DNA from 3 places in the Metapseudomonas boanensis genome. Region 3 is predicted to be linked to each of the others. Evidence: predicted binding sites of a transcription regulator. Region 3 holds the regulator's gene; each other region holds the start of a gene.
What was found. Region 3 encodes FliA, which starts transcription of late flagellar genes. Its sites were predicted from a motif close to CTAAAGTTTNNNNNNNNNNNGCCGNTAA; they were not measured.
Positions count from the first base shown of each region.

Region 1: the regulator FliA is predicted to act here: its motif matches at 5,658-5,685, upstream of OXH74_RS00635 (methyl-accepting chemotaxis protein).
Region 2: the regulator FliA is predicted to act here: its motif matches at 2,926-2,953, upstream of motA (flagellar motor stator protein MotA).

Region 1 is NZ_CP113889.1:131,698-138,752, reverse strand. Features, by position in the region: gene kynU (kynureninase) at 1-1,048, shown strand, start outside; gene OXH74_RS00645 (OprD family porin) at 1,133-2,449, shown strand; gene OXH74_RS00640 (amino acid permease) at 2,503-3,918, shown strand; gene OXH74_RS00635 (methyl-accepting chemotaxis protein) at 4,065-5,630, opposite strand; gene acnA (aconitate hydratase AcnA) at 5,879-7,055, opposite strand, start outside.
Region 2 is NZ_CP113889.1:1,229,732-1,236,786, forward strand. Features, by position in the region: gene rsgA (small ribosomal subunit biogenesis GTPase RsgA) at 1-908, shown strand, start outside; gene motB (flagellar motor protein MotB) at 968-2,008, opposite strand; gene motA (flagellar motor stator protein MotA) at 2,019-2,870, opposite strand; gene OXH74_RS05715 (HDOD domain-containing protein) at 2,990-4,513, shown strand; gene rhdA (thiosulfate sulfurtransferase) at 4,559-5,374, shown strand; gene asd (archaetidylserine decarboxylase) at 5,400-6,266, shown strand; gene OXH74_RS05730 (molecular chaperone) at 6,415-7,055, shown strand, end outside.
Region 3 is NZ_CP113889.1:5,130,489-5,137,543, forward strand. Features, by position in the region: gene OXH74_RS23940 (flagellar motor protein) at 1-246, opposite strand, end outside; gene OXH74_RS23945 (chemotaxis response regulator protein-glutamate methylesterase) at 263-1,357, opposite strand; gene OXH74_RS23950 (chemotaxis protein CheA) at 1,401-3,602, opposite strand; gene OXH74_RS23955 (protein phosphatase CheZ) at 3,614-4,402, opposite strand; gene OXH74_RS23960 (chemotaxis response regulator CheY) at 4,422-4,796, opposite strand; gene fliA (RNA polymerase sigma factor FliA) at 4,879-5,625, opposite strand; gene fleN (flagellar synthesis regulator FleN) at 5,622-6,464, opposite strand; gene flhF (flagellar biosynthesis protein FlhF) at 6,527-7,055, opposite strand, start outside.

The sequences.
Region 1 (7,055 bases), 720 kb from region 3:
CTGGCGCGCCCTGCCAGAGCGCTTGGGCAACAAGCTCGCACAGCTGATTGGCGCAGCCGAGGACGAAGTAGTAGTGACTGATACCACCTCGATCAACCTGTTCAAGGTGCTGGTGGCAGCACTCCGCGTCCAGGCCAATCGCGACCCCTCACGCAAGGTGATTGTCTCCGAGGCCAGCAACTTCCCCACGGACCTCTACATGGCCGAGGGCCTGGCCGACATGCTCCAGCAGGGTTATTCCCTGCGTCTGGTACAGAGCCCAGAGGAGCTTCCCGCAGTCATCGGCGCGGACACGGCTGTGGTGATGATCACCCACGTCAACTACAAGACTGGCTACCTGCATGACATGGCTGCCCTGACTGCGCTGGCCCATGAGTGCGGCGCGCTGGCCATCTGGGACCTGGCCCACTCGGCCGGCGCCGTGCCGGTGGACCTGAAAGGCGCGAATGCCGACTATGCCATCGGCTGCACCTACAAGTACCTGAATGGTGGTCCTGGCTCACCGGCGTTCGTCTGGGTTGCGCCACATCTGCGTGACCTGGTCTGGCAGCCGCTCACCGGTTGGTGGGGGCACGCCCGTCAGTTTGGCATGGAGACCAGTTATGAGCCGGCGCCGGGCATTGGTCGATACCTCTGCGGCACCCAGCCCATCACTTCGTTGGCGCTTGTCGAGTGCGGCCTGGATGTTTTTGCCAAGACCGATATGCAGGCCCTGCGATGCAAGTCCCTGGCGCTGACTGACCTGTTCATCAATCTGGTTCAGCAGCGTTGCGCCAAACACCCGCTCACTTTGGTGACGCCGCTCGAGCATGCCCATCGTGGCAGCCATGTCAGCTTCGAGCATCCAGAAGGCTACGCGTTGATCCAGGCGCTGATCGAGCGCGGCGTCATCGGTGATTACCGTGAGCCCCGCATCATGCGATTCGGCTTTACCCCGCTCTACACAAGCTTCGCCGATGTATGGGATGCAGCAGAGATCCTGGGCGAGATCCTCGACTCCGGTATCTGGCAACAAGAGCGCTTCCGCGTTCGCCACAAGGTGACCTGACCTTCAGGCCCACCTGAAACGGCGCCCCTGTACCTGGGGCGCTACGCGATGAAATGCCATAACCACAACAAGAAAGGAAAACCCATGAAGCTGAATATGTCTTCGGCGTGCCTACTCCTGCTGCTGGGCGCGTGCAGTCCGGGCTTGATGGCAGAGGAGGTTGCGGGCGGGCTCCTGGCCGACAGCAGCCTGGTGCTGACGCAGCGCAACTTCTACTTCCACCGTAACCTGCTGAACAATCCAGGCGGCCAGAACTACAGGGAAGAGTGGGCCCATGGCTTCCAGCTCGACTTCGCTTCGGGCTACACACCTGGCACCGTAAGGTTTGGTGTCGACGCCTATGCTCATTTGGGGCTCAAGCTCGACAGCGGCAAGGGGCGCACGGGTACGGACCTGCTGCCGGTAGGCTCCGATGGCCGTGCCGAGGACGAGTACTCCGAGGTAGGCGCCGCAGTGAAGGCGCGGGTATCACGCAGCGAGCTGAAATACGGCAACCTGATGCCCATGAATCCTGTGTTCGGCACTGGCGCTGCGCGTCTGTTCACGCCGACGGCCACCGGATTTCAGCTGAACAGTCGCGAAATCGATGACCTTTTGCTGGATGCTGGTCATTTCACTGCTGGCAACGATGGCAACTCCACCAACTTCGATGGCGCGCTCAAGGCCCTGTATGCGCAGGTCGAGACTGGTCATGTGGACTACGCCGGGGTGGCATTCGCCCCCGCTGGCGGAACCAGCCTGAGCTTCTATGCCTCGCGTTTCGACGATATCTGGCGGCAGTACTACGCCAACGCAGGTCATGTCTTCCAGCTGGACGAACTGCGTGGCCTGTCCTTCGACCTCAACCTCTACCGCACGCTCGATGAGGGGCAGCGGCGAGCAGGGGAAATCGACAACACCACTTGGTCGCTTTCCAGTCGTTACAGCCAGGGCCCGCACAGCTTGACCTTGGCTTACCAGCGCGTGCATGGCGATGAGCCCTTCGACTACCTGGGCTTCGATCGTCAGCCCGGCACTTCGATCTATCTTGCCAACTCGGTGCAGGTTGTCGACTTCAACGCCCCCAACGAACGTTCCTGGCAGATGCGCTATGACCTCGATATGGCGGCGTTCGGCGTACCGGGACTTAGTTTCATGACTCGTTACGTGAGCGGCGACCACATCGATGACAGCCATTACGACGGTGGCCCCAATGGCGCCTATGGTCGTTATGGCGGTGACGGCAAGCGCTGGGAACGCGACATTGAGCTGCGCTACGTGGTCCAGGACGGGCCGGTAAAGGACCTGTCCGTGCGGCTGCGCCAGGCCAGCCTGCGCTCGTCGGCCGAACTGGCGCGGGCTGACACAGCGGACAACAACGAGGTCCGCGTCATCCTGGAATATCCGTTGAGCCTGCTGTAGCGCCCGGATCGGATGCTTCTGCTTTCAATAATCACAAGACTCAGAGACAAGAAATGAACGAATCCAATGGTTTCCAGGCGATCGCCGGGCGTGAGAAGGGGCTGCGGCAGCAGTTGACCAGCGCCCAAATGAGCATGATCGCGATCGGCGGTGCCATCGGCACTGGTCTGTTCATGGGCAGCACCTTCGCCATCGGTTTCGCTGGCCCCAGCGTGCTCATCAGTTATGCCATCGGCGCCCTGATCACCTTGTTGCTGATGGGGTGTCTGGCCGAGATGACAGTTGCCCATCCGACTTCGGGGTCCTTCGGGGCCTATGCCGAGTTCTACGTCAGCCCGCTGGCAGGCTTCCTGGTGCGCTATGCATATTGGGCCGCGATCGTCCTGGCTGTGGGCACGGAGGTCACGGCGGTTGCCTTGTACATGAAATTCTGGTTTCCGCAGGTCGCGGAGTGGGTCTGGATCCTGTCGTTCTCTGCCGGTCTGGTGCTGATCAACGCGATCAGTGTGAAGACCTTCGGTCGCTTCGAATACTGGTTCTCGGCGATAAAGATCAGTGCCATCGTCGGATTCATCCTGCTTGGTGCGTACCTGGTCTTCGGAGTCAGCGGAAACGGCTATGGTGTACATCTCTATAGCGCCCATGGCGGGTTCTTCCCCAATGGCATCCATGGCATGTGGATTGCCGTGATCGTCTCCATCTTCAGCTACCTGAGCGTCGAGATGATCGCGGTGGCGGCCGGTGAGGCAGAGGATCCGCAGCACGCCGTGAAGCAGGCCTTCCGCGCAACCCTCGTGCGCCTGGTGGTGTTCTATCTCCTGACCCTGGCGCTGATCCTCGCCATCGTGCCCTGGAATACAGCGGGGACGGGCACCCAGAGCCCCTTCGTCACCGTGATGCAGGAAACCGGCATTCCCGGTGCAACAGGGCTGCTCAACTTCGTGATTCTGGTAGCGGCTGTCTCGGCCATGAACAGTCAGCTCTACACCACCACTCGGATGATGTTCAGCCTGTCCCGTGCTGGCCATGCGCCCAAGGCCATGGGGCGACTGAGCCGAAACGGCGTTCCGCTCAATGCCCTGATGCTGTCCTGTGTGGGCATTGCGCTGGCGACGCTGGTGAACCTGATCTATCCGAAAGAATCCTTCTCTCTGATGATGGCCGTCTCCATGTTCGGTGCGCTGTTCGCCTGGATGATGATCTTCCTGACTCACTATCGCTTCCGTCGCTACCACGAGCGCAGTGGTGGTCTGCAGCTTTCGTTCCGGATGCGCTTGTTCCCCTGGACGACATTGCTGGGGCTGGGGCTGATGGTGGCGATCCTGGTGACCACTGCATTCACCGAGGTATTCAGGATGACGCTGGTGTTCGGCGTGCCGTTTCTAGTGGTGTTAGTGGTGGCCTACCAGTTTGGTCTGCGCAAGCGCTCAGCCGCGGGCGAGGTGGCACTGGAGCCGTCGTCGAGCTGACGCATGTTCAGGCCTTGAGATAAAGCCATGGCCCCAGCAGGGGCCATGGCTTTTTGTACTACGGAGAAGCCTGCGATGAGCTCACCAACAAAAACGCCATCGCCTCGAACCGGGGTGATGGCGTTCTTGCTGACGCATGGAAATGCTTAGCGGTTGAAACGATCCACCAGCGAATATTGTCCTTGAGCGGTATTGGTCAGCTCCTCGCTGAGCAGGGCTGTACGCTGGGCTTCGCCCGAGGTCTGGTCGGCCAGGTGTGCAATGCTGCTGATGCTCTGGTTTATCTGCTCGGCCACTGCGCTCTGTTCCTCGGTAGCGGCGGCGATTTGATCAGCCATGTCGGCGATGTTGGCAACCGCATCGCTGATGCCAGCCAGTGCCTGGTCGGCCTGTTGCACTCGCTCGACGCCCTCGTCTGCCTGGCGACGACCGTTCTCCATGGTGAGCACGGCTTCTTCGGCGGTCTTTTGCAGTTGTGCGATCAACTGGTGGATCTGCCCGGTGGACTCCGCTGTACGCTGTGCCAGCTGGCGTACTTCGTCAGCCACCACAGCAAAGCCGCGGCCCATTTCACCGGCCCGGGCGGCTTCGATTGCTGCGTTGAGCGCCAGCAGGTTGGTCTGATCGGCGATACCCTTGATCACGTCGACGACACCGCCGATTTCATTACTGTCCTGGGCCAGGCGGGTGACGGTCTCACCGGTTTCACCCACCGACTGCGACAGGCGCTGGATGGCTTCGCGGGTTTCAGCTGCGATGGTCCGGCCCTGGCTGGTCAGGCGGTTGGCTTCCTGGGTTGCATCGGCTGTGCGCTGCACATTGTTGGCGACTTCCTGGGTGGTGGTCGCCATCTGGTTCACGGCGGCGGCGACCTGCTCGGTTTCTACGCGTTGGCGCTCCAGCCCGTCGGAGCTGTTGTGCGCGAGGGTGTCGGCCTGGCGGGCCTGTTTGGTCAGGTGCTCGGCAGTATCCTGCAGGCGGGTCAGGCAAGTCTTCAGGCGAGCTTCCTGGCTGAGCATGGCCATCTCAAGACGGCCTTGTACGCCTCGGCTGTCGGTGTACATCTGAGCGATCAGCGGGTCAGAAGTGGCCTGCTCGGCGAGGTGGAGCAACCGTTTGATACCCCGATTCTGCCAAGCCAGGCCGATCAGACCCAGCGGTATCGAGAGGAGGGCTGCCGCCAGGAATCCCCAGTGGGAATTGAGCCAGGCGCCAATCAGGAAACCGATCTGGCTGATCAGGATGAAGGGCAACCAATCCTGCAGGACCGGCAGCCACTGATCCCGTTTTGGAATGGGGGATTTGCCGGAGTTGATGCGTTGGTAGAGCGCCTCGGCACGGCGAATCTGCTCAGCCGTCGGCTTAACGCGCACGGACTCGAAGCCGGTGATCTGGCTGCCTTCAAAGATGGGGGTGACGTAGGCATTGACCCAGTAGTGGTCGCCATTCTTGCAGCGGTTTTTGACGACGCCCATCCACGGGCGGCCTTTCTTGAGCGTGGCCCACATATGGGCGAACACCGCCGGCGGCACATCGGGATGTCGCACCAGGTTATGGGGGGCGCGAATCAGCTCTTCTCGGTTGTAGCCGCTGATATCGATGAACGCGTCGTTGCAATAAGTGATGACGCCCCTGCTGTCTGTGGTGGAGATCAGTCGCTGTTCAACGGGGAATATGCGCTCACGCTGGGTGATAGGTTGGTTGTTTCTCATGGTGTTTTTCCGGAAGGCCTGCTGCTTGTATCGGCATCCAGGCGCTAAGGTTGAGCCTTTTTTCGACGGCGCATTCTAAAGGGTTGGTTTCCCTGGGCGCGGTGCAATGAGCGTGGAGTGTCGTTGTCAGGCGGGTGCTGGCGCAGATGAATATCAGGGGCAGCAGTCTCGCGACGAGTGGGCACTGTCAGAAAGCGTGGGGCGCTTCGGGGCTCGGACAAATGTGCCGAGCCCCGAACCGCAGCGGATCAAGCCGCCAGCATCTGCCGCAGCACGTAGTGCAAGATGCCGCCCGCCTTGAAGTACTCCACCTCGTTCAATGTGTCGATTCGGCAGAGTAGCTGGACCCTGTCCTGCGTGCCGTCCTCGCGAGTGATCTCCAGTGTCAGGGGCATGTGTGGCTTCAGGTTGGCGCCTGTCAGGCCAAGGATTGCCAAGGTCTCCCGGCCGGTCAGGCACAGCGTCGTGCGGTCATTATCTGCTTCGAACTGCAACGGTAGCACGCCCATGCCCACCAGGTTGGAGCGGTGGATTCGCTCGAAGCTCTCCGCGATCACAGCTTTGACGCCCAGCAGATTGGTGCCCTTGGCGGCCCAGTCACGAGAGGAGCCGGTGCCATATTCCTTGCCGGCCACAATCACCAGCGCAGTTCCCTCCGTCTGATAGCGCATGGCTGCGTCATAGATCGCCAGCTTCTCACCACTGGGAATGTGCAGGGTATTGCCACCTTCCTCGCCCCCGAGCATTTCATTCCTGATGCGGATGTTGGCGAAGGTGCCGCGCATCATCACTTCATGGTTGCCGCGTCGTGAGCCGTAGGAGTTGAAATCCTTGGGCTCCACACCATGTTCTCGCAAGTAGCGACCAGCTGGGCTGTCGGCCTTGATGTTGCCGGCAGGGGAGATGTGATCGGTGGTGACCGAGTCGCCCAGCAGGGCGAGGATGCGCGCTTGACGCACATCCTCCACTTTGGGAGGGGCTTTGGAGATGTCCGCAAAGAATGGCGGATGCTGGATATACGTGGAGTCTGCCTGCCACGCATAGGTGTCGGATTCCGGCACAAGGATGTTGCGCCACTGCTCATCGCCAGAGAACACCTCGGCGTATTCCCTGCGGAACATCGCAGTGTCGACTTTCTGGATCGCCTCGGCGATTTCCTTCTGGCTGGGCCAGATGTCCTTGAGGTACACCGGCTTGCCCTTCTGGTCCTGCCCCAGCGGCTCCTGGCTGATGTCCAGACGTACGGTGCCGGCCAGCGCATAGGCCACGACCAGTGGTGGGGATGCCAGCCAATTGGCTTTCACCAGCGGATGGACGCGACCCTCGAAATTGCGGTTGCCCGAAAGCACCGAGGCGACCGTCAGGTCGGCCTGCTGGATTGCCTGCTCAATGGGCGCCAGCAGCGGTCCGGAGTTGCCGATGCAG
Region 2 (7,055 bases), 1.8 Mb from region 3:
GGCACGAGCAAACCGGCCTTGTAATTGCGCACTTCGGCGTGCAAGTGGAGGTGGAGGCACAGGAAGGCGAACTGGCTGGCCAGATTTTCCGCTGCCACCTGCGCGCCAACCTGCCAACCCTGGTCACCGGAGACCGTGTGGTCTGGCGCTCGAGCAACCAGGGTAGCGGGGTGATCGTCGCCCAGCTGCCGCGCACCTCCGAGCTCTGCCGCCCGGATATGCGAGGCCTGCTGAAGCCGGTGGCCTCTAACGTCGATCAGATCATCATCGTCTTCGCCCCGCTCCCTCATCCGCACGCCAACCTGATCGACCGCTACCTGGTGGCAGCCGAGCACGCCGGCATTCGCCCCCTGCTGCTGCTGAACAAGGCCGACCTGGTGGACGAGCAGAACAGCGCCATGCTCGATGAACTGCTGGGTGTCTATCGGCATCTCGGCTATCCGCTGCTGGAAGTTTCCGCCCGACAGGGTGGCGGCATGGAGGAGCTCCAGACGCTTCTGGACGGTCACATCAGCGTGTTCGTCGGGCAATCCGGTGTGGGCAAGTCATCCTTGGTCAACAGCCTGCTGCCGGGCGTGGATACCCGCGTCGGCGCACTGTCGGAAACCACCGGCAAGGGCACCCACACCACCACCACCGCGCGCCTCTTCCACTTCCCTGGCGGTGGCGAATTGATCGACTCCCCTGGCATCCGCGAATTTGGCCTCGGCCACGTCAGCCGCGATGATGTGGAAGCCGGCTTCATCGAGTTCCACGACCTGCTGGGCACCTGCCGATTCCGCGACTGCAAGCATGACCGCGAACCCGGCTGTGCGCTGCTCAAGGCACTGGAAGACGGCCGCGTCCATGCGCAGCGCATGGCCAGCTATCGGCACATCCTCGCCAGCCTCCCGCAGGACGAGTATTAACGCAACGGTGCTTGAATGAAAAAGGCCACGCATTGCGTGGCCTTTTTTGAGGATTTGGATCACTGCCCCTTGGGCTCGTCCATATTCAGAACACCATCCTCGAAGATATTCAACTTCTGCCTCAATTCGCGCGGCTGGGCAGGCGCCGCCCCGGTATCCGGCAGTGCCGGCTCGGCAGCCGGCGGCTGCACCTCGGGGGCGCCTGGCGCCTGTTTGCCTTGCTCGGCCTCGCCTTCGCCCTCGATGGCGCGCTGAGCCTTCCTGGTGAGTACGGTGATGTCGATCCGGCGATTGACCGGATTGAACGGATCCTTGCGATCGAACAGGGCCGAGGAGGCATAGCCCACCACGCGAGCCACCTGCTCGTCCGGGTAGCCCCCGGCAATCAGGGCGCGGCGCGCAGCGTTGGCGCGGCTCGACGACAACTCCCAGTTGCCGAATTCACCATCGCCCGCGAACGGTTTCGCGTCCGTGTGGCCACTGACACTGATCTTGTTGGGCACAGCCTTGATAGTCTCGGCGAGGATCAGCAGGATGTCTTCGAAGTACGGTTGCAGACGTGCGCTACCCAGATCGAACATCGGTCGGTTGGCCGCATCCATGATCTGGATGCGCAGTCCGTCCTGGGTGATCTCGAAGAGGATCTGATCCTTGAACTTTTGCAGTTCGGGATTCTCCTCGACCTTGGTCTGGAGCTCCTGCAGGAGCAGTTCAAGTCTCTCACGCTCGATCTGCTCGGCGAGGGTCTCGACCTGGTCGGCATCGACCTTTTCGGCATCAGTCGAATCGACCGCCGACTCCTGGGCGTCAGGCGCATCCTTCAGTTCAGGGTTGAGCGTGCGGTCCGGCGCCGGCGTCGGCGTGCCGCCCAGGTCGATCACGTAGGGGCTGGCGCTTTCCGTGAAGCCGATGGGGTCCTTGAAGTAACCGGAAATGGCTTTCTTCTGTTCGGGCGTCGCCGAAGACATCAGCCAGAGCACCAGGAAAAAAGCCATCATCGCCGTCGCAAAATCAGCAAAGGCAATCTTCCAGGCGCCACCGTGGTGACCAGCGGCATAGCGCTTTACGCGCTTGACGATGATTGGCTGGTTGTTCTCCATGACTCAGCCTTCAACTGCCACGCACGGCCTGCTCGAGCTCGCTGAAGCTCGGCCGATGCGCCGGGAACAGCACCTTACGCCCGAACTCCACGGCCAGAGACGGCGGCATGCCGGAGGCCGATGCCACCAGGCACGCCTTGATAGCCTCGAAGACATTGAGTTCCTCGCGCGCATCATGCTCGAGGGAAACCGCCAGCGGGCCGAAAAAGCCGTAGGCGGCGAGAATGCCGAGGAAGGTCCCCACCAACGCCGCGCCCACATGCTGACCAAGGGCAGCCTGCTCGGCTTCACCCAACATGGCCATGGTGACCACGATACCCAGTACCGCGGCCACGATCCCGAAGCCCGGCAGGCCGTCGGCGATTCGGTTGACCGCATGCGATGGATGTTCCAACTCTTCCTTGAGGCTTGCCAGCTCCATGTCGAACAGCCCCTCGAGCTCGTGGGGCGCCATGTTGCCGGACGACATGATGCGCAGGTAATCGCAGATATAGGCCGTCATCCGCTCATCCTTGAGGACGGACGGGTACTTGCTGAAGATCGGGCTGGCAGCCGCGTCCTCGATATCGGCCTCGATGGCCATCATCCCTTCGCGGCGGCTCTTGTTGAGGATCTCATAGAGCAGGCGCAGCACTTCCAGATAAAAACCGTGGGAGAAGCGCGTGCCGAACATCTTCAACGACTTCTTGAAGACATGCATGGTCGTACTGCCGGGGTTCGCCTGGAGGAAGGCTCCCAACGCGGCACCGCCAATGATCATAACCTCGAAGGGCTGAATCAATGCGGCGATCTTGCCATGGGACAGAATGTAACCGCCGAGCACGCTGGCGAATACGACGATGATGCCGATGATTTTTGCCATAGAAAGGGGGGCTTGAAGAGTTAGTCGCAAGGGTTATGAAAAACAACCCTTCTAATTATCGGAAATTATGCGCCAGACTATAGCCTGTTCAGGCGAAAAGCCAGATTGGCGCCTCCCTCATGTCAACCACAAAGCCCATGCCGCGTAGCCTCGAGTCCTGGATCAAACACCTTGATGGCGTGCGCCTGCCGGTTCCGGCAACCTGCCATGAGCGGGTTCGTCGCGCCTTGGGCGACAGCCGTCGCTCACTGCGCGAGATCGCGGAGTTGACTCAGGACAGCCCAGCCCTGGCGCTCAGCCTGCTTCGCGAGGCCAACTCTTCCAGCAACATGCTGGCAAGCCCGGCGGAAAGCTTGGAAGTCGCGTTGACCCGCGTGGGTCTGAAGCGCGCAGAAACACTCCTTAACCGCCTGCCAGCCGTCCACGAGAGCGACATTCCACAAGGCCTGCGCCAACTCCAACTGATTGGCCAGCACGCTGCGCAGCAGGCCAGCGGTCTGTTCGCGGCGCGCCTGGCAAGGCTCTGGCAGGAGATTCACTGGAACAGCCTGCTCTTCCTTTCGCCCCTGTGGCCATTGCTGGCCAGCCAGCCGCAACTGTTCGAGTCCTGGGAGCAGCGGGTACTGGGCAAGGGCGAGCCGGCCCGCACGGTCGAGTTGGAGCTTCTTGGAGTTCCACTGCTTACCCTGTGCCAGGCAGTAGCCGAGCATTGGCGACTTCCCGAATGGATCATCCAGGGTTACCGCCTGCTGAACAGCGACCGTCGGATGCTGGTCAGGGCACTGCACGTGGCCCGCGACAACGAACACCCCCTGCATCAGCAACAACTGCTTGATGCCGACCCCACGCTACGCCGCTGGCTGACCCAGCCCAGCAATACCATCCTGCTCGCCAATGGTCTGGCACTTTCCGCCCACGATGGCTGGAACTGCGGACACAGCCTGCGCTGGCAGCGCCTGACGGGATTGTTCCTGCACCTGCCTCTGGCCGAGCTGCAGCAGCAAGTCCACCAACACTCCGTATCCAGCGCCCACCAGCACGCGCGCAACGACCTCTGGCATCCGGCACTGGCCCTTCTCTGGCCCTGGAGCCGCCGACGCCTGCAAGCCGAGCCAGCGGCAGCGCCGGCGCCTTCGTCCCAGGCCATGGAAAACTGGCGCAAGCACTGCGCCGAGTTGCTGCGCGAACCCAGCCCCTATACCAACGTGGTTCAGTTGGCGGCTTGCGCACGGGATGCGCTGCAAGGCTGTGGCATGCGCCGCGCCCTCCTCCTGCTGGCCGACCGGAATCACAACCGCTTGCTTGCCCAGCAATCGGCCGGTCTGCCTGCAGAGGCGAACCGCCTGCAGCTGGACCCGAGCCAGAGTCAGGTCCTGCGCCGCCTGCTGACCCAGCCTGCCCAGCTGCGCCTGGGACCGGACAACTTCACCCAGTTTTCGCCGCTGTTGCCCGGACAGATCAAGGAGCTATTCCCCGGGCACCACCTGCTGCTGCGTTCCATCGCGATCAATGGTCGCACGGTCATGCTGGTGATCGCCGACCAGAATGGCGCACCCTTTTCCGATCTCAGCTTACGCGCCTTCACCAAGACCGCGCAGTGCATCGAGCGAGCGCTCGGCAACTTCGCCAATCGCGGCCGCTAGGCTTTCCGCTACAATCCGTTCCTTTTGCCCAATCCGGAGGCTCCCATGCCTGCCTTCCCCTCACTTGCTCTGGTCATTGAACCAGCCGATCTGGCGCAATACCTGGGCGCCAGCGACCTGATCCTGGTGGATCTCACCAGCGCCGCCCGCTATGCCGAAGGCCACCTGCCAGGGGCCCGCTTCGTCGATCCGAAGCGCACCCAGCTCGGCCAACCGCCGGCTCCGGGCCTGCTGCCCGCCCAGGCGGACCTCGAAGCACTGTTCGGGGAGCTTGGCCATCGCCCAGAGGCGACCTACGTGGTCTATGACGATGAAGGCGGCGGCTGGGCCGGTCGCTTCATCTGGCTGCTGGACGTCATCGGCCATCATCGCTACCACTATCTGAACGGCGGCCTGCACGCCTGGCTCGCCGAGGGTCGCGAAACCACCCAAGACATCCCCGCACCAGTGGGCGGCCCGATCAGCCTGACGCTGCACGATGAACCCACCGCGACGCGCGAATACCTGCAAGGCCGCCTGGGCGCTGCGGACCTGGCCATCTGGGATGCCCGCAATCCAAGCGAATACAACGGCACCAAGGTACTGGCTGCAAAAGCCGGGCACATCCCCGGCGCGATCAACTTCGAGTGGACTGCCGGCATGGACAGGACCCGGGCCTTGCGGATTCGTGAAGACATGGCCGACATCCTGCGCGGACTGGGCATCACCCCGGATAAGGAAATCGTCACCCACTGCCAGACCCACCATCGCTCCGGCTTCACCTATCTGGTCGCCAAGTCCCTCGGCTACCCAAGGGTGAAGGGTTATGCCGGCTCCTGGTCCGAGTGGGGCAACCACCCGGATACTCCCGTCGAGGTCTGAGACTTCCGCCCGCCAAGGACTCCCCATGAAAGAACGCCTATTCATCATCAGTCAGTACCTGCTGCCCCATAACCTGCTGTCCCGCCTGGCCGGCTGCATCGCCGAGTGCCGCGTGCCCTGGTTCAAGAACGCCTTCACCACCTGGTTCGCCAAGCGCTATCAGGTGAACCTGAGCGAAGCCGTGGTCGAAGATCCCCAAGGCTACGAACACTTCAATGCCTTCTTCACCCGCGCCCTCAAGCCAGGGGCACGCCCACTGGATAGAACCCCGGGCGCAATCCTGTGCCCGGCCGATGGAGCCATCAGCCAAGTGGGTAGCATCGAGCACGGGCGCATCTTCCAGGCCAAGGGGCACAGCTTCAGCGTGCTGGAGCTGCTGGGCGGTGATGCCGAGCGCGCAGCTCCCTTCATGGGTGGCGAGTTCGCAACCGTCTACCTCTCGCCAAAGGACTACCACCGGGTCCACGCCCCACTGGGCGGCACCCTGCGCGAGATGGTCTATGTACCGGGCCGACTGTTCTCGGTGAACCAGACCACGGCTGAAAACGTTCCGGAACTCTTCGCCCGCAACGAGCGCGTGGTCTGCCTGTTCGATACCGAGCGTGGCCCCATGGCGGTCGTCCTGGTCGGCGCGATGATCGTTGCCTCGATTGAAACCGTGTGGGCTGGCCTGGTCACCCCGCCAAAGCGTGAATTGAAGACGTTCAGCTACGACGAGCAGGCGCGAGCGCCGATCACGCTGGAGAAAGGCGATGAGCTCGGGCGCTTCAAGCTCGGTTCGACTGCCATCGTCCTGTTCGGACCCGACCAGATCAGCTGGGCCGAAGGAGTGTGGCCAGGCAGCCAGGTAACCATGGGACAGCTCATGGCTCTACCCAAAACCACCAGTTGAACCTGGGCGCCTGGACGAGGCATGCCCCCGCCCAGGTGCTTCACCGCACCAAGGCCCAACCTTGGGATCTGCTGCCTGAGCTGGCGGATGCTGGTAGAGTGCAGAAACTGCGCTAAAGCGCCTTGAGACTTCGGAGTTGTCGAGTCGGATGGATTACCAGAGCCCTCACCTGCTATTGCGTGTCCCCACGCCAAGCAAGCAGAGCCTGTCCTTCTGCGACGCCACTCCGCGCGGCCTGACGCGCTGGATCTCCCATCTGCCCAAGGCCAACCTTGGCGAAACGGCACGGCAGCTCTACCAATGCCTGGCCGAACTGAACCAACTGGTGACCCCTTCGGAGAATCGACTGCAGCTCCTCGAACTGCTTCGTCCCGAGGTGCACTTCGTCTGCTTTCACCTTGAGCGGCATTTCCTCAACCAGGCGATTGTCCTCGACGAACGTCCGCGCAAGGTAGCCAGCCTTTGCCAGGCGCTGCAGAACCACCTGGCCATCGGTTACAAGCTCATTGTCGTGCACGAGGCCCCTCGCCCGGGACGCGAGCGCGAGCGTGCACAACTGCTGACGGTCGCCGTGCAGCGCGCAATGCACAGCCTCAACGGTCCGCTGATTCGCTCCAGCCAGTTGTACTGCCCTGCCCCCGAAGGGCTCTGGCTGGAACTCCATCAGCTTTATCAACTGGCGCAAAGCCGCCAACTCCAAGGTATCGTGGTGCGCGACCCACTCGCCCGGCACACTCAGGGGCTAAGCGTCGAGCAGACCTATCTGGTCGCGCTGCTACTCGGTTGCGC
Region 3 (7,055 bases):
CACGACCCGGTTGATTCCACCGGGCAGGTCGACACGCGGAGGAAGGAGAATCCAGCGAATAATCGTCAGGGCGCGTTTGAAGACGCTGATCGGCGTCTGCAGAAACGCCGCGGCCAGGGTGCCACCCAGCACGATCAGCGCTGCCGGGCCATTGAGCAAAGCCGATACGTGGCCGCCTTCGAGGTAATTACCGCCAATGATGGCGACAAGTGCCAGGATTACCCCGATAAGGCTGAGAACATCCATTAGCTGAAGGCCTCCATCACATGCAGGCCTCGACCAGGTGGCGACCAATTTCGTCCAGGCCATAGACGGCATCGGCGAGGTTGGCCTTCACCACCGCCATGGGCATGCCGTAGATCACGCAACTGGCCTCGTCCTGCGCCCAGACCTGGCTACCGCCCTGCTTGAGCAGGCGCGCACCTTCGCGACCGTCAGCGCCCATTCCGGTCAGCACGACGGCCAGTACCTTGTCGTTGTAGGACTTGGCAGCAGAGCCGAAGGTGATGTCCACGCAGGGTTTGTAGTTGAGGCGCTCGTCGCCGGGCAGAATGCGCACCACGCCACGTGCGTCCACCATCATCTGCTTGCCACCCGGGGCCAGCAGCGCCAGGCCGGGGCGCAGTACGTCACCGTCCTCAGCTTCCTTGACCGATATCCGGCAGAGCTTGTCCAGACGCTCGGCAAAGGCCTTGGTGAAAGCAGCCGGCATATGCTGGATCAGCACCAGAGGCGCCGGAAAACTGGCGGGCAACTGGGTCAGTACCCGCTGCAGTGCTACCGGGCCACCGGTGGAAGTGCCGATGGCCACCAACCGGTAGGCCTTACGCTTTGGGGCAGGCGAGTTCGACGAGGGCGCAGGCGCCGGGGCGGCGACTGCTGCGGGGCGAACGGCAGCGCCGGCAACAGGGCTCGACGCAACTTGCGGCGCGGATGAACTGAGGGCGCTGAAGCGGCGATTGCTGCGAGCAATGCTGTGCACCTTGTCGCAGAGCAACTGCTTGACCTTTTCCGGGCTGCGCGAGATGTCCTCGAAGTTCTTCGGCAGGAAGTCCACTGCGCCGGCATCCAGCGCATCGAGGGTGACCCGCGCGCCTTCGTGGGTCAGCGAGGAGAACATCAACACCGGAGTCGGGCAACGCTGCATGATATGCCGAACCGCGGTGATGCCATCCATCATCGGCATTTCGTAGTCCATCGTGATGACGTCTGGCTTGAGCGCCAGCGCCTGGTCGATGGCTTCGCGACCGTTGGTGGCGGTCCCCACCACCTGGATGTTCGGGTCCGAAGAAAGGATTTCCGATACGCGGCGGCGGAAGAAACCGGAGTCGTCCACCACCAAAACCTTGACTGCCATAACAGAAAGCTCCTAGCGGGCGGCCACTCCCGGCCGCCCAGAATCAGCCGCGGCGCGCGTAATGCTTGAGCATGCTCGGCACATCGAGAATCAGTGCGATGCGACCGTCGCCGGTGATAGTCGCTCCGGACATGCCCGGCGTCCCCTGAAGCATCTTGCCCAGCGGCTTGATCACCACCTCCTCTTGACCAACCAGCTGGTCGACCACGAAGCCGATGCGTTGCGTGCCCACCGAGAGGATCACCACATGGCCCTCACCCTGCTCCTCATGGGTGGCATCACGCACCAGCCAGCGCTTGAGGTAGAACAGTGGCAATGCCTTGTCGCGCACGATCACCACTTCCTGGCCATCCACCACGTTGGTGCGCGACAGGTCGAGGTGGAAAATCTCGTTGACGTTGACCAGTGGGAACGCGAACGCCTGGTTCCCCAGCATGACCATCAGGGTCGGCATGATCGCCAGGGTCAACGGGACCTTGATGATGATCTTCGAGCCCAAGCCCTTCTGCGAGAAGACGTTCACAGTGCCATTGAGCTGGGAAATCTTGGTCTTGACCACGTCCATGCCGACACCACGGCCGGAGACGTCGGAAATCTCGCTCTTGGTCGAGAAGCCCGGCGCGAAGATCAGGTTGTAGCATTCCAGTTCGGTCAGACGCTCGGCAGCGTCCTTGTCCAGCAGCCCTTTCTCGACCGCCTTGGCACGCAGGACGCTCGCATCCATGCCTTTGCCGTCGTCGGTAATCATCAGCAGGATGTGGTCACCCTCCTGCTCGGCGGACAGTACGACACGTCCGGTACGCGGCTTGCCGGCGGCCTCGCGCTCTTCGGGGGGCTCGATGCCGTGGTCGACTGCGTTGCGCACCAGATGTACCAGCGGGTCGGCCAGCGCCTCGACCAGGTTCTTGTCGAGGTCGGTCTCCTCGCCCACCAGTTCGAGGTTGATTTCCTTTTTCAGGTTGCGTGCCAGGTCGCGGACCAGCCGCGGGAAGCGGCCGAAAACCTTCTTGATCGGCTGCATGCGGGTCTTCATGACCGCGGTTTGCAGGTCGGCCGTCACCACATCCAGATTGGACACGGCCTTGGCCATGGACTCGTCGCCACTGTTGAGCCCCAGGCGCACCAGGCGGTTACGCACCAGCACCAGCTCGCCGACCATGTTCATGATCTCGTCGAGCCGTGCGGTGTCGACCCGTACCGTAGTTTCAGCCTCACTGGCCGCCGCCCCGCCGCTGGCTGCGGCCGGCGCCACCTGACGAGCCGCCGGCTCGGTGGGCTTGGCGACGGGCTTAGGTGCGGGAGCAACAGCAGGCTTGCCAGGAGCGACGACAACTGCAGTGGCGGTATCTTCGACCGCACCTGTGAACTTGCCCTTGCCGTGTAGCTGATCGAGCAGGCTCTCGAACTCATCGTCGGTGATATGTTCGCCGCCCGCCGGGTTGACAGCCGGCACGACCGGCGTTTCGAGCGGGGTGACGATGGGTTCGGCAGCGCCGTTGAACTTGCCTTTGCCGTGCAGCTGGTCGAGCAGCGCCTCGAACTCATCGTCAGTGATTTCTTCACTGGCACCCGCCGGCGGGGCTGCGACCACCGTAGCGTTCACGGACACGGCAGCAGGCTCGGTGGAGCCCACGAACTTGCCCTTGCCGTGCAACTGGTCCAGCAGAGCCTCGAACTCGTCGTCGGTGATTTCGTCCCCGGCGACCGCCTGAACCGGATCGGATTCTGGCTCGGCAACAGCGGCCCCGCCCAGGGCCTCGAGCAACTGCTCGAACTCGCTGTCGGTGATATCGGCGGAAGCTGCAGACACCTCGGCAGCGGGGCTGGGCGCGACCACCGGAGCCGTCGCGTCACCACCCGGCTCGGCTAGACGTGCCAGCGCGGCCAACAGTGCTGGAGTCGCTGGAACCAGGTCGCTGCGCTCACGGACCTGGCTGAACATCTCGTTGACCGTATCCAGTGCCTGCAGGACCACGTCCATCAGCTCCGCATCCACGCGGCGTTCGCCCTTGCGCAGGATGTCGAAGACGTTCTCGGCAATGTGGCAGCACTCCACCAGCGCGTTTAGCTGGAGGAAGCCAGCGCCGCCCTTGACCGTGTGGAACCCACGAAAAATCGCATTGAGCAGGTCCATATCGTCCGGGCGGCTTTCCAGCTCGACCAGCTGCTCGGACAGTTGCTCCAATATCTCGCCGGCCTCAACCAGGAAGTCCTGGAGGATTTCTTCATCGGCGTCGAAGCTCATATGAGCGCTCCCTAAAAGCCCAGGCTGGATAGCAGATCATCGACGTCGTCCTGACCGGACACCACGTCTTCACGTTTATCGGCATTGATCTGCGGACCTTCACCCCTGGAAGGATTTTTTTCTTTTTCGAGTTCGGCGCGCAGCGCGGCATGGTCGTGCTGGATGCCCGCGTAGCGATCCACCTGACTGGCCATCAACACGAGCTTGACCAGGTTGCTCTCCACTTCAGTGACCAACTGCGTCACGCGCTTGATCACCTGGCCGGTGAGGTCCTGGTAGTCCTGTGCCAGCAGGATGTCGTTGAGCTTGCCGGACAGAGTGCCGGTATCCCGCTGGCTGCGGGTAAGGAATTGCTCGATGCGACGGGCCAACTCGCGGAAGCCGTCAGCGCCAATTTCCCGACGCATGAAACGCCCCCACTCCTCGCCCAATTGCTGCGCCTCGTCGCTCAGTCCACCCAGCAGCGGCGTGCTCTCCTCCACCAGGTCCATGGTGCGGTTGGCGGCACGCTCGGTCATCTGCACCACGTAGGAAAGACGGTCCGTCGCATCCGCGATCTGCGACATCTCGGTGGCGAGGGGCAGCTTGGGGTCGATCTGGAAATTGACGATGGCGTTATGCAGTTCGCGGGTGAGCTTGCCGACTTCCTGGTAGAGGCCGCGATCACGGACCTGGTTGAGCTCCTGGATGAGCTGTACTGCATCGGTGAAATTGCCTCGCTCGAGACTATCCACCAATTCCCGCGCACGGTCTTTCAGGGTCGACTCGAAGTCTCCCAGCATTGCTTGATTCTGGTCCATGGCACCCTCGCGGCCGGCACTAGCCACTGACCCGTTCGAAAATCTTCTCGATCTTTTCCTTCAATACCTGAGCAGTGAAGGGCTTGACGACGTAGCCGTTCACGCCGGCCTGGGCCGCTTCGATGATCTGGTCGCGCTTGGCTTCAGCGGTGACCATCAGCACGGGCAAGTGCTTCAGGCGGTCATCGGCGCGCACCGCGCGCAGCAGATCGATGCCGGTCATGCCGGGCATGTTCCAGTCGGTCACGAGGAAATCGAAATTACCGCTGTGCAGCATCGGCAACGCCGTGGTGCCGTCGTCGGCCTCGGCGGTATTGGTGAAGCCCAAGTCGCGCAAGAGGTTCTTGATGATGCGTCTCATCGTCGAGAAATCGTCAACGATGAGGATTTTCATGTTCTTGTCCAAGTCGACCTCCGTACAGTCTTAAACGCCCCTCTTCCGGGTACGTCATTCAATCGTCAAACCGGTACGCCATTCAGCGCGCACGCCAATCGCCGAGCCGGGCACGCAGGCGTGCTGCGCACTGGCTGTGCAACTGACTGACTCGCGATTCGCTTACCCCAAGCACTTCACCGATTTCCTTCAGGTTCAGCTCTTCGTCGTAATACAACGCCAGAACCAGGCGTTCGCGCTCCGGCAGGTGCGCGATGGCATCGGCCAGCGCGGCCTGGAAACGTTCTTCTTCCAAGTCATGCGAAGGTTCGAGTTGGGTGACACCGGTGTCCTCGGGTAACCCGCCGTGCTCGCCGTCCTGCAACAGGTCGTCGAAGCTGAACAAACGGCTGCCCAAGGTGTCGCTCAGGATGCCGTAGTAGTCATCGAGACTCAATCCAAGTTCGGCAGCGACCTCCTGATCTTTGGCATCACGCCCCGTCCGCGCCTCGATAGTGCGAATGGCGTCGCTGACCATGCGCGTGTTGCGGTGGACCGAGCGCGGAGCCCAATCCCCCTTGCGCACTTCGTCCAGCATCGCGCCTCGAATCCGGATACCGGCGTAGGTCTCGAAACTCGCCCCCTTGCCGCCGTCATACTTCTTCGAGGCCTCCAACAGGCCGATCATCCCGGCCTGCATGAGATCTTCCACCTGCACGCTGGCCGGCAGACGCGCCAGCAAGTGATAGGCGATGCGTTTGACCAGCGGGGCATAGCGTTCGATCAACTGGTGCTGCGAGTCCCGCGCCTGAGTCTTACTGTACATACGCAGTCCGCTCGCTGGTGTCATACGGGAGAATCCGCAGCGGGCTGCCTGAGCAAGCGTTCGACGAAGAACTCAAGGTGGCCGCGCGGGTTCGCCGGCAGCGGCCAGCTGTCGACCTTCTGCGCAATCGCCTTGAATGCCAGGGAACACTTGGAGCGCGGGAACGCCTCGTAGACGGCTCGCTGCTTCTGCACGGCCTTGCGCACCGATTCGTCGTAGGGAATCGCACCCACATACTGCAGTGCGACGTCGAGGAAGCGGTCGGTGACCTTGGTCAGCTTGGCGAACAGGTTGCGGCCTTCCTGGGGGCTGTGAGCCATGTTGGCCAACACCCGGAAACGATTCATGCCGTAATCGCGGTTGAGCAACTTGATCAGCGCGTAGGCGTCAGTGATGGACGTGGGTTCGTCACAGACGACCACGATCACTTCCTGCGCGGCACGAACGAAGCTCACGACCGAGTCGCCAATGCCGGCGGCAGTATCGATGACCAGCACGTCGAGGTTGTCGCTGATATCGCTGAAGGCCTGGATCAGCCCGGCATGCTGCATCGACGAAAGGTGCACCATGCTCTGGGTGCCCGAAGCCGCCGGCACGATGCGGATACCGCCAGGGCCTTGAAGGAGCACGTCACGCAGATCGCACTCGCCATTGATGACATCGGCCAAGGTGCGCTTAGCCGAGAGACCGAGGAGGACGTCGACATTGGCCAGGCCGAGGTCAGCGTCCAGCAGCATGACCCGGCGGCCTAGCTCGGCCAGCGCCAGGGAAAGGTTCACCGACACATTGGTCTTGCCGACGCCACCTTTGCCGCCGGTCACCGCGATCACCTGTACGGGATGCATATTACCCATTTCAAACACCTTGTTAGGGACTGGGCCACTTGGCTGTCTAGGACTGCCCGATACGAGCAGCTCAGGATTCTTCAACCGACACGTCTCGCCGGATTCTGGTAAAGGCCGGCGAACATATCTGCCATGGCTTCTTCGCTCGGGTCTTCCGGCGCCTGGAGACTGACGGCGCGGCTCACCAGCTGGTGGCTGCGCGGAACCTGCAGATCATCCGGAATTCGAGGCCCGTCAGCCAGATAGGCTACCGGGAGATGCTGGCCGATGGCCAGCCCCAAAACCTCGCCCAGGCTTGCCGACTCATCCAGCTTGGTCAGGATGCAGCCGGACAGGCCGCAACGCTTGTAGCTGTGGTAAGCGGCCTTGAGCACCTGGTTCTGGCTAGTGGCGGCCAGCACCAGATAATTTCGGGCATTCACACCACGGCTGGCCAGTGCTTCGAGCTGCATGGCCAAGGCCGGATCGTTGGCCGGCAGGCCGGCGGTATCGATCAGCACGACACGTTTTCGCGCCAGCGGTGCGAGGGCCTGAGTCAGGGACTGACCGGGATCGACCAGGGTTACCGGGACGTTGAGAATACGCCCCAGGGTCTTCAACTGTTCCTGG